DNA from 2 places in the Lysinibacillus sp. RC46 genome. Region 2 is predicted to be linked to the other one. Evidence: riboswitches for the same ligand, from Rfam matches in the RefSeq annotation. Region 2 holds a riboswitch; the other holds the start of a gene.
What was found. Region 2 has a riboswitch for S-adenosylmethionine ahead of ABH966_RS10600 (methionine ABC transporter ATP-binding protein). Riboswitches for the same ligand answer to the same signal wherever they lie in the genome.
Positions count from the first base shown of each region.

Region 1: linked by a shared signal. The riboswitch ahead of ABH966_RS26650 (MetQ/NlpA family ABC transporter substrate-binding protein) and the one ahead of ABH966_RS10600 (methionine ABC transporter ATP-binding protein) in region 2 are both predicted to bind S-adenosylmethionine.

Region 1 covers NZ_JBGCCF010000062.1:1,055-6,267, forward strand. Annotated here, with positions in the region: gene ABH966_RS26640 (PhzF family phenazine biosynthesis protein) at 1-766, opposite strand, end outside; gene ABH966_RS26645 (pyridoxal phosphate-dependent aminotransferase) at 874-2,043, shown strand; SAM riboswitch class I at 2,231-2,335, shown strand; gene ABH966_RS26650 (MetQ/NlpA family ABC transporter substrate-binding protein) at 2,426-3,259, shown strand; gene ABH966_RS26655 (methionine ABC transporter ATP-binding protein) at 3,365-4,390, shown strand; gene ABH966_RS26660 (methionine ABC transporter permease) at 4,383-5,054, shown strand; gene ABH966_RS26665 (alpha-hydroxy acid oxidase) at 5,068-5,213, shown strand, end outside.
Region 2 covers NZ_JBGCCF010000009.1:113,811-119,023, reverse strand. Annotated here, with positions in the region: gene ABH966_RS10620 (arsenate reductase family protein) at 1-287, shown strand, start outside; gene gcvH (glycine cleavage system protein GcvH) at 463-843, shown strand; gene ABH966_RS10610 (toprim domain-containing protein) at 1,225-1,566, shown strand; gene ABH966_RS10605 (thioredoxin family protein) at 1,583-1,885, shown strand; SAM riboswitch class I at 1,950-2,054, shown strand; gene ABH966_RS10600 (methionine ABC transporter ATP-binding protein) at 2,375-3,403, shown strand; gene ABH966_RS10595 (methionine ABC transporter permease) at 3,393-4,061, shown strand; gene ABH966_RS10590 (MetQ/NlpA family ABC transporter substrate-binding protein) at 4,149-4,997, shown strand.

The DNA of each region.
Region 1 (5,213 bases), on a different contig from region 2:
GAACAGCCGAACCCGCAATTGCCACATCTTTTATTTTTGGTGTAACGTACAATAATCCACCACGTTTTGAAAGCTGTTTGCTAACGATACTTTCTTTTGATAATTTTTCACACCAGTAAGGTCCTAGCGCACCATGAGTGGAACCATTTACATGATCCTCATCAATGCCTTGTGCTGGAGAAAAGAATCTTGAGACAATATCAATCCCCTCATCTTTAGAACGGCTTGTAATACAAACACCACGTACCGGGAACTGTTTCATCGCACGAAAATCAGCTTTAAAGTCTGCAATATACTCTTCGTGACTTAGCTCCACTATATAATCCAATTCTGTTTTCCCTACATATGTTGGTTTCACACCAAGCCATTCCTCAAGCTCCAAAGGACATTCAATCTCTTCTAACTGGTACTTCTTAATTGTTATTTCAACTAGTTCATTCAACCAATTTGCTTGTAAAGGACCGCTTACAGTCTGGAATGTAAGCGAAGAATTGACGGGTACAATTCCTTGTTTCCAAAGTAAAAAAGCGCTAGCGATTGTTCCATGTCCACAAATCGGTATTTCCTTTGCTGGCGTAAACCATCTAAGAAAAAAATCATGATCCTTCTTTTGGACAAAAGCTGTTGTTGGTACGGGTATCTCCTGAGCAATTTTCTGCATGGTCGACTCAGGTATTGGTGAATCAAGTAAACAGACTGCTGCGGGATTTCCCTTATAAAGTTCTGTAGTAAAAGCATTGACGATAAAATACGAGACTTTATTCAATTTTCCTCACCTCATATACTATTGGGCTCTAGACAATTACTAAAAAAAGTAATATTATGTGCATCATATCTTTAATAATTATTATATTCTGAAAAAGGTGGACATGCATGGAATTCTCAAAAAAACTACAGCTACTTCCAACTCAATTTTTTGCAGCACTTGTGCAAAAAGTAAACGCTGCTCTTGCTGAAGGGCGTGATGTTATTAATCTTGGTCAAGGTAATCCAGATCAACCCACTCCTCCACATATTATTAAAGCATTGCAGGAGGCGGCAGAAAATCCTCAAAATCATAAATACTCTCCATTTCATGGCATAGCAGAATTACGCCAAGCAGCTGCAAGTTTCTACAAACGCGAATACAATGTTGACATTGATCCTGACACAGAAGTAGCTATTCTCGGTGGTACGAAAATTGGTCTTGTTGAGTTACCGTTAGCCGTTTTAAACCCTGGTGATACTATGCTATTACCCGATCCTGGATATCCAGATTACTTATCAGGTGTCGTATTAGGCGATGTTAATTTTGAAGTTATGCCTCTTTTTGCAGAAAATAATTTTCTGCCTGATTATAATGCTTTATCCGATGCAGTAAAAGAAAAGGCGAAGATGCTTTACTTGAATTACCCGAATAACCCAACTGGCGGTACTGCAACACTTGAATTTTTCGAGGAAACAGTACGCTTTGCAAAAGAGCACAATATTATCGTAGCACATGATTTTGCCTACGGGGCGATTGGATTTGACGGCAATAAACCTATCAGCTTCCTGCAAGCTGACGGTGCAAAAGATGTCGGTATCGAAATGTATACATTATCCAAAACGTATAATATGGCAGGCTGGCGCATTGGTTTTGCAGTTGGTAACCCTGATATTGTTGCAGCCATTAACCTTATTCAAGATCATCTATTTTGTAGTCAATTCCCTGCCGTGCAACAAGCCGCGGCAGTTGCACTTACTGCTTCCCAGAGTTGCGTGGATAAGCTAAGTGCGACTTATGAGCGTCGACGAAACGTACTGATCGAAGAAGCTCAGCGAATTGGTTGGCAAGTAACAGCACCGAGAGGCTCTTTCTTTGCATGGCTCCCTGTTCCATTAGGTTTTACGAGTGAACAATTTGCCGATTTATTGCTCGACAAAGCTGATATCGCAGTAGCTGCAGGCAATGGCTTCGGTCAATATGGTGAAGGCTATGTGCGGGTTGGCTTACTTGTTAGCGAAGACCGCTTACGTGAAGCGATCAGTAGAATTGAAAAATTAAACTTATTTAACTCATGAAGTAGACTCTACCCGAAAAACTGTTCCATTAGCTCAAACTTGCTATGGGAACAGTTTTGTCTCTTTCTTGCGGATTCTTTCGCAACTAAATATTATAACAAAATAAAAAATTTTAAAAATTCAATTGACTTACTATATCCTATAATTTATATTAGTTCTATCGGATTTACAAAAAAATATTATAAATCTCTTATCAAGAGTAGCTGAGGGACTGGCCCTATGAAGCTCGGCAACCTCCTTTTTTAAGGAAGGTGCTAAATCCTGCAAACGATCATCGTTTGAAAGATAAGAGAGGACACTTTTTTATGAGCCTCTCTTAATTTTTTTAAGAGAGTTTTTTTTATTTTCAAAAACCGATAAAAAAACTTTGGAGGTATGTTTCATGAAAAAGAAAAATAAAATTTTATTAGGTTTAGCAAGTCTCACATTAGTAGCAGCATTAGTAGGCTGTGGTACTAAAGAAAATAGTAAGGATAGTCAAAGTAAGGCTATTAATGAAAATAAGATTGTAGTAGGTGTAACTTCTGGTCCACACGAACAAATTGCTGAGGTTGTAGCAAAAGTTGCCAAAGAAAATGGCTTAGAGGTAGAAGTAAAATCTTTCTCTGATTATGTTTTACCAAATACATCGTTAGCAGAGGGCGATCTTGATGTAAACAGTTATCAACACAAGCCATTCCTCGAGACATTTAACAAAGATCACAATACAGATTTAGTGCCAGTTGGAAAAACAATTTTAAATCCTCTAGGCATATACTCTGAGAAATATAAATCATTTGATGACGTTCCTGATGGTGCAACGTTCGGATTACCAAATGATCCAACAAACGGGGCTCGTGCTCTATTTGTCCTTCAAGAGGCGGGCTATATTAAATTAAAAGACGGTGCAGACTTAACAGCATCTATTCGCGATGTGGAAGAAAACAAAAAGAATTTGAAATTCATTGAATTAGAGGCTGCACAAATTCCAAAACAGCTTAGTGAAGTAGATGTAGCAGCTATTAATACAAACTTCGCTCTTGATGCTGGCATTAATCCTAAAAAAGACTCCATTCTTTTAGAATCTACGGACTCTCCATATGTGAATTACATTGTAGTACGTGCCGAAAACAAAGATGACCCAACGATCAAAAAATTTGTTGAAGCTTATCAATCTGATGAGGTACGCAATTTTATTGAAAAAGAATTCCAAGGCTCTGTAATTCCAAGCTGGTAAGTGACGATTAAGGACCATTCATAAAATCAAGAATCTGCGGGACTCCTACAGGAAAGCTAGCAGATTCTTGATTTATAGAAGGACTAAGAAAGGAGATATCACCGTATGATTCAACTAGAAAATATAACAAAAGAATTTAAAACTAAAAATGGTATCGTCAAAGCAGTAGATGGTATTAACTTGCATGTCAAAAAAGGTGAAATTCATGGGGTTATTGGCTACAGTGGTGCAGGAAAAAGTACTCTTATTCGCTGTGTCAATTTATTAGAACGTCCAACAACAGGAAAGGTATTAATCGATCATGTAGATATTACTTCCCTTTCTCTAAACGACCTTCGCAAAACTCGTCAAAAAATCGGGATGATATTCCAGCATTTTAACCTTTTAAAAACAGCGACTGTTTACAACAATATCTCGGTACCATTAAAGCTTCTAGGCTATAACGACTCCGAAGTGAAAAAACGCGTTGCAAAATATGCAGAAATTGTTGGCCTAACAGAGAAATTAGATAGCTATCCTAGCCAGCTTTCAGGTGGTCAAAAGCAACGTGTCGCTATTGCACGTGCCCTTGCCCAAGAGCCTGAGATTTTGCTCAGTGATGAAGCGACAAGTGCACTCGACCCCGAAACAACTGACGCCATTCTTGAGCTTCTCTTGAAAATTAATCGCGAGCTAGGCATCACTATTTTACTCATTACACATGAAATGAATGTTATTCAAAAAATTTGCGACGATGTATCTGTTCTTGAATCAGGGGCGGTTGTGGAATACGGCTCTGCTATAGACCTATTTTCAAAGCCTCAGCATCCAACGACACGAAAGTTTTTAAATACCATTTCTCAACGTAATTTATCCCCTTCCCTTATCGAGCAATTAAATGTTTCAGGAAGTGTTATTCGTTTAACATTCCTTGGTGAAAGTACAGGGAAACCATTACTAGCAGAAGTGAGTAAAGTTTATGATGTTCAACCGAATATTTTAACCGCCAATATCATTGAATTAAAAAACGGCATTGTCGGTAATATTGTCGTGCATCTACACGGTGAAGCACATATCGTAGAAAAAGCACTTAAGTATTTTACAGAAAACGGAGTAAGCGTTGAGGAATTAGGAGGCGAATTAAATGAATAGCATTCAAAGCTTCTTTGCAGATTGGTCAGATGTTATTGGGAAATCCATTATCGAAACCTTCCAAATGGTCGGGATTTCATTATTTTTCTCTATTTTAATAGGGATCCCATTAGGGCTTTTAATTGTTTTAACTCGCCCAGGACAATCGTTTGAAAATAAATTTCTCTATCAATTTTTCAATTTATTTATTAATATTATCCGCTCTGTACCGTTCATTATTTTACTATTCTTCATTTTACCGTTTACGAAGCTAATCGTCGGCACAACTATTGGTGTAAAAGGTGTTATTGTACCGCTTGTTGTTTATACAACGCCTTATATTGCGCGACTTATGGAAACTGCACTTTTAGAAGTTGATCCGGGTGTTGTGGAAGCTTATACAGCAATGGGTATTAAACGTCGTCATATTATTTGGAATGTCTTATTACGAGAGGCGCGCCCATCCATTATTTTAGGTTTAACGATTGCCACAATCGGTCTTATAGGAGCAACAGCAATGGCAGGAATGGTTGGTGCTGGTGGTCTAGGTGATCTCGCATACCGTTACGGTCATTTACGCTATGAGGTCGATGTAATGTATGCGACAGTGTTTATCTTAATCATTCTTGTTCAGATTATTCAATCAATAGGTAACCGCTTTGCTGCGAAGTTAAAAAAAGATTAGTAGGAGGATTATGATGACAAAGACAACACATAGCGATCTACTATTAAAAAATATTAATGCACAAGCCCCCTTTCCTATTTGCTTTGCAGATTTAGAAAAGGCAGTTGCAGAAAAAATGGAAGCTGGTCCGTTTGGTTACATCCGTTCAGGCGCTGGCGG
Region 2 (5,213 bases):
ATGGGGTTTCATACGAAGAGGTACACATTGTCGAACAACCACCTACAAAGGATGAATTATCAAACTTATGGCAAGCTAGTGGACAACCTTTAAAGAAATTTTTTAATACTTCTGGTATGAAATATCGAGAGCTTGGCTTGAAGGATAAACTTGCTGAAATGACTGAAGAGGAGCAGCTTGAACTGCTTGCATCAGATGGTATGTTGATTAAACGTCCGATTGTAACCGATGGAAAAAAAGTTACTTTAGGGTTTAAAGAATCAGATTTTGAGCAAGCTTGGAAATAACCGCTTTTCACTTGTTTCAGTAAATGTTGTATGTAGCGAAAGCGAAGCGTCAGGTCAGAACTCTTCACCTCTATAGGTATTGAGCTGAATGAGGCATAATTGATTCTTGTTTTTATGGTAGAAGTATGGCACACTGAAAATGAATATATTACATATTTATGGAGGGGTTTTTTTCATGAGCACACCTAAAGACTTACGTTACTCTGAAGAGCACGAATGGGTAAAAGTAGAAGATGGTAAAGTACGTATCGGTATTTCTCATTTCGCACAAGCTGAACTTGGAGATATCGTTTTCGTTGAACTTCCACAAGTTGGCGACGAAATCAAAACTGATGATCCATTCGGTAGCGTAGAATCTGTTAAAACAGTTTCTGAATTATACGCACCAATCTCAGGTACAGTAGTTGAAGTAAATGCAGATTTAGAAGATAGCCCAGAATTCGTTAATGAATCACCATATGAAAAAGCATGGATGATCGTTGTAGAGCCTGCTGATGCTTCAGAAATTGACAAGCTTATGACAGCTGAGCAATACGAAGAAATGATTGCAGAATAAGACAAGCCTTTAACTTCTTTCAGCGAGTGTTCAAACATCAGCTAAAAGAAGTTAAAGCCTCCGGCGGATGTCATGGAATCGGAAAGGAGTGCTTAGAGGATGTTAGCCTAAGATCATCGCATCCATGCGATAACGGCTAACTGACCTGCGTCGTGCAGGCCTAAGCACAAAGCCGATTCCTGACGCGATTATGTCGAGGCATAATTGATCAGAAAAACGTCGGAAACTACCGACGTTTTTTTTTATCTTAACCATCCTGCCACTATAGTTGGTAAGGTAAATGCAAGTATATTCCCTTATTAATAGGTATCTAACTGTATCAACGACAAGGTTTGTTGATATAATGAATTATAAGGGATATGTCTAAATGGGGGTGGCGTGATGTTCGAGGGAAAATGCTTAATTGTCGAAGGCCGATCGGATAAACTTCAAATCGAACCTATTTTAAATGAAGACGTAAAAATACTTTGTACAAATGGTACAATTGGTGTGCATCAATTAGAAGAGCTACTCGATCCATATGAGGGTTGTGAGCTTTATACATTTTTTGATGCAGATACATCAGGTAATAAGCTACGGGCATTAATGGACAGACATTATCCAGAGGCTGAGCATTTACGTACGATGCCAACATATAAGGAAGTTGAGACAACTCCGAGGAAAGTGTTAGCGGCGATATTGCTTCGTGCACATTTCTCAATCCATAATGAATATATTTTGTAAGGTTGCGTGAAAAAAGATGGAAGAATGGTCAAAAGAGCAGTGGAACACGGCTATCCAGTCCGGTGAAAAGGCTGCCTTTTATTTATATACGCCAATGTGTGGAACGTGCGCAGTTGCATCGAAAATGATGGCGGTTATTGAGCAATTGCTGCCACAGCTACAGGTTGGTAAGGCGAATATTAATTTTATAGAGCAAATAGCTTATGATAATAAAATCGAAAGTGTACCATGTTTACTCGTATGTGAAGGCGGAGAAGTGATAGAAAAGGTTTATGCCTTCCAATCCGTACCATATTTATACGAATTGTTAAAAAACTAATTGACTGAATATTAATCACATGGTAAAGTAACAAATATATTAAAAAAACAATAAATATATCGAACTCTTATAAAGAGCGGCGGAGGGAAGTGCCCTATGAAGCCCGGCAACCATCACAAACGTGAAAAGGTGCCAAATCACCCAAAGATTTATCTTTGACAGATGAGAGAACGGTTTAGCGTATATGTACGTGACCCCTTCTACTTGTCTTTAAGTGAAGGGGTTTTTTAATTTCTTTCAGCGGGTGTCCTGGAATCGAAAAGGAGTGCTTAGAGGATGTTAGCCTAAAACCATCGCATCCATGCGATAATGGCTAACTGACCTGCATCGGTGCTGCTGTTGCTGCGTTAGCACTACGCTTTCGCGCAAAAAACATCTGCAGGCCTAAGCACAAAGCCGATTCCGGACGTAATGTTTATCTGTGCGAAAGCGAAGCGACAGCAACAATTATGCCGAGGCATAATTGATATAAGAAAAGGAGAATTCGCTATGATCAATCTTCAAAATATTACGAAGAAATACAAAACTACGAATGGCGAATTAACAGCAGTTAAAGACGTCAACCTTTCTATTAATAAAGGTGAAATTTTCGGCATTATCGGCTATAGTGGCGCTGGTAAAAGTACAATGATTCGTTTGTTAAATGGTTTAGAAAAGCCTACATCTGGTAAGGTGACGGTTAACAATCAAGAGTTTTCGTCCATAAAGGGACAAAAGCTTAGGGATGCTAGACAAAAGGTTAGTATGATTTTCCAACATTTCAATTTACTTTGGTCTAGAACTGTTGCCGAAAACATCGCTTTCCCATTAGAAATCGCAGGTGTGCCAAAGGCCAAACGGGAAGCACGTGTGAATGAATTGATTACACTAGTTGGCTTGGAAGGGCGCGAAAAAGCATATCCATCACAACTTTCGGGGGGACAAAAACAACGGGTAGGTATCGCTCGTGCACTTGCTAACAACCCAGAGGTATTGTTATGTGATGAGGCAACATCTGCACTCGATCCGGAGACAACAGATGCTATTCTTGATCTACTTGTCGATATTAACGAACGATTAGGTCTAACGATTGTGTTAATCACACATGAAATGCACGTTATCCGTAAGATTTGTCATCGTGTAGCGGTTATGGAAGCTGGTGAAATTGTAGAACGTGGTGAAGTATTACAAGTATTCCAAGCTCCACAAGCAGCCATTACGAAAAAATTCGTTTCTCAAATTACAGATACGAAGGAAACACAGGAAACAGTGGCACAAATTAAAGAAAATTACCCTAATGGACAACTTGTTAAGCTAATCTTTGTAGGAGAAAAAACAGAGCAGCCTGTCATTTCACATCTTGTGAAACAGTTTGATGTAGAAGTAAGTATTGTACATGGTAATATTTCGCAAACGAAAAATGGAGCGTACGGTACACTTATTGTGCAAATTGATGGCTCAGAGGCGAATGTTGCTGCTGCACTGAGTTACTTAAATACAGTCGAAGTACAAACGGAGGTGATTACAAATGCTAACTAGTCTTTTTCCGAATGTCGACTGGGAAAAAATGTGGGACGCTACGTATGAAACATTGTATATGACAACAATTTCTACGGTCATCACATTTATACTTGGATTAGTAATTGGAATCTTATTATTTTTATCAAGTCCCAACCAACTATGGGCCAACAAAATTGTAAACTTTTTAACAGGATCAATCGTTAACATTTTCCGCTCGATTCCATTTATCGTATTGATTATCTTATTAATTCCATTTACGAAATTTTTACTCGGCACAATTCGTGGCGCAGATGCGGCTTTACCAGCATTAATTATTGGAGCTGCACCATTCTATGCGCGAATGGTATTAATCGCCTTACGCGAAATTGATAAAGGTGTTATTGAAGCGGCTCGTTCAATGGGTGCCAAAACGTCAACGATTATTTGGAAAGTATTAATTCCCGAATCGTTACCAGCGCTTATTTCTGGTCTTACTGTAACTGCTGTAGCACTTGTTGGTTATACTGCGATGGCAGGTATTATTGGCGCAGGTGGTCTAGGAAACTTAGCATTCTTAGATGGTTTCCAACGTAATCGCACAGATGTAACTTTAATGGCAACTATTTTAATCTTAATAGTAGTATTTATTATTCAATGGATTGGCGACTTAATTACAACCAAAACAGATAAACGCTAAAAAGAGCATCATACTATGAACATCTAAAAGGTTATCTCGGTTTCATACCGCTAACATATTTTATATAGGAAAAGGGAGAGTAATAAAATGAAGAAGTTATTAACAGGATTATTTTTATCTGTATTAGTACTAGCTCTAGCCGCTTGTGGTGCTGGTAAAAAAGAAGAAAAAAGCTCATCATCTGATGCTGGTGATAGTAAAGAGAATGTAACATTAACAGTAGGTGCTTCTAATACACCACATGCTGTTATTTTGGAAAAAGCAAAACCGATTTTAGCTAAAGAAGGTATCGATCTTAAAATTGAAACATATCAAGATTATGTATTACCAAACCAAGATTTAGAATCTGGCGAAATTGATGCAAACTATTTCCAACACATCCCTTATTTAGAGAAGGAAATTAAAGAAAAGGGTTATGATTTTGTAAACGCTGGTGGTATTCATATTGAACCAATCGGTATTTACTCTAAAAAATATAAATCTCTTGAGGATCTTCCAGAAGGTGCAACAATTTTACTTTCTAGCTCAGTTGCAGATCATGGACGTATGCTTTCATTATTAGAAGCTAAGGGCTTAATTAAACTTAAGGATGGAGTAAATAAAACATCTGCTGAACTTAAGGATATTGTAGAAAATCCTAAAAACTTCAAATTCGATGCAAATACAGCTCCTGAAATGCTTGTACAAATGTATGAAAATAATGAAGGTGATGCAGTTCTTATCAATTCTAACTACGCAATCGATAACGGCTTAAATCCATTGAAAGATGCAATTTCTCTTGAAGATAAAGAATCTCCATATGTAAACATTATCGCTGTACGTGCTGGTGATGAAACAAAACGAGAAATTAAAAAATTAATAGAAGTATTAAAATCTAAAGAAATCCAAGACTTCATTATTGAAGAGTGGAAAGGCTCAGTTGTACCAGTAAAATAAAATGTATCGAAAAAAGGGTATGTAAGTATGACAGCTTACACACCCTTTTTGCTTGTCTACAAAAGAATAAAACAAATGTAATGATCACGCAGAGTTGGTGCTTTCCACGGTTTTGGCTTCAATCTCCTCGTCACTACGTTCCTGCGGGGCTTTCAATGCAAGCCCATTCCACAGAAGTCGCCACTCTCTACAGAGGTTGTCAAAAAAACACTATGT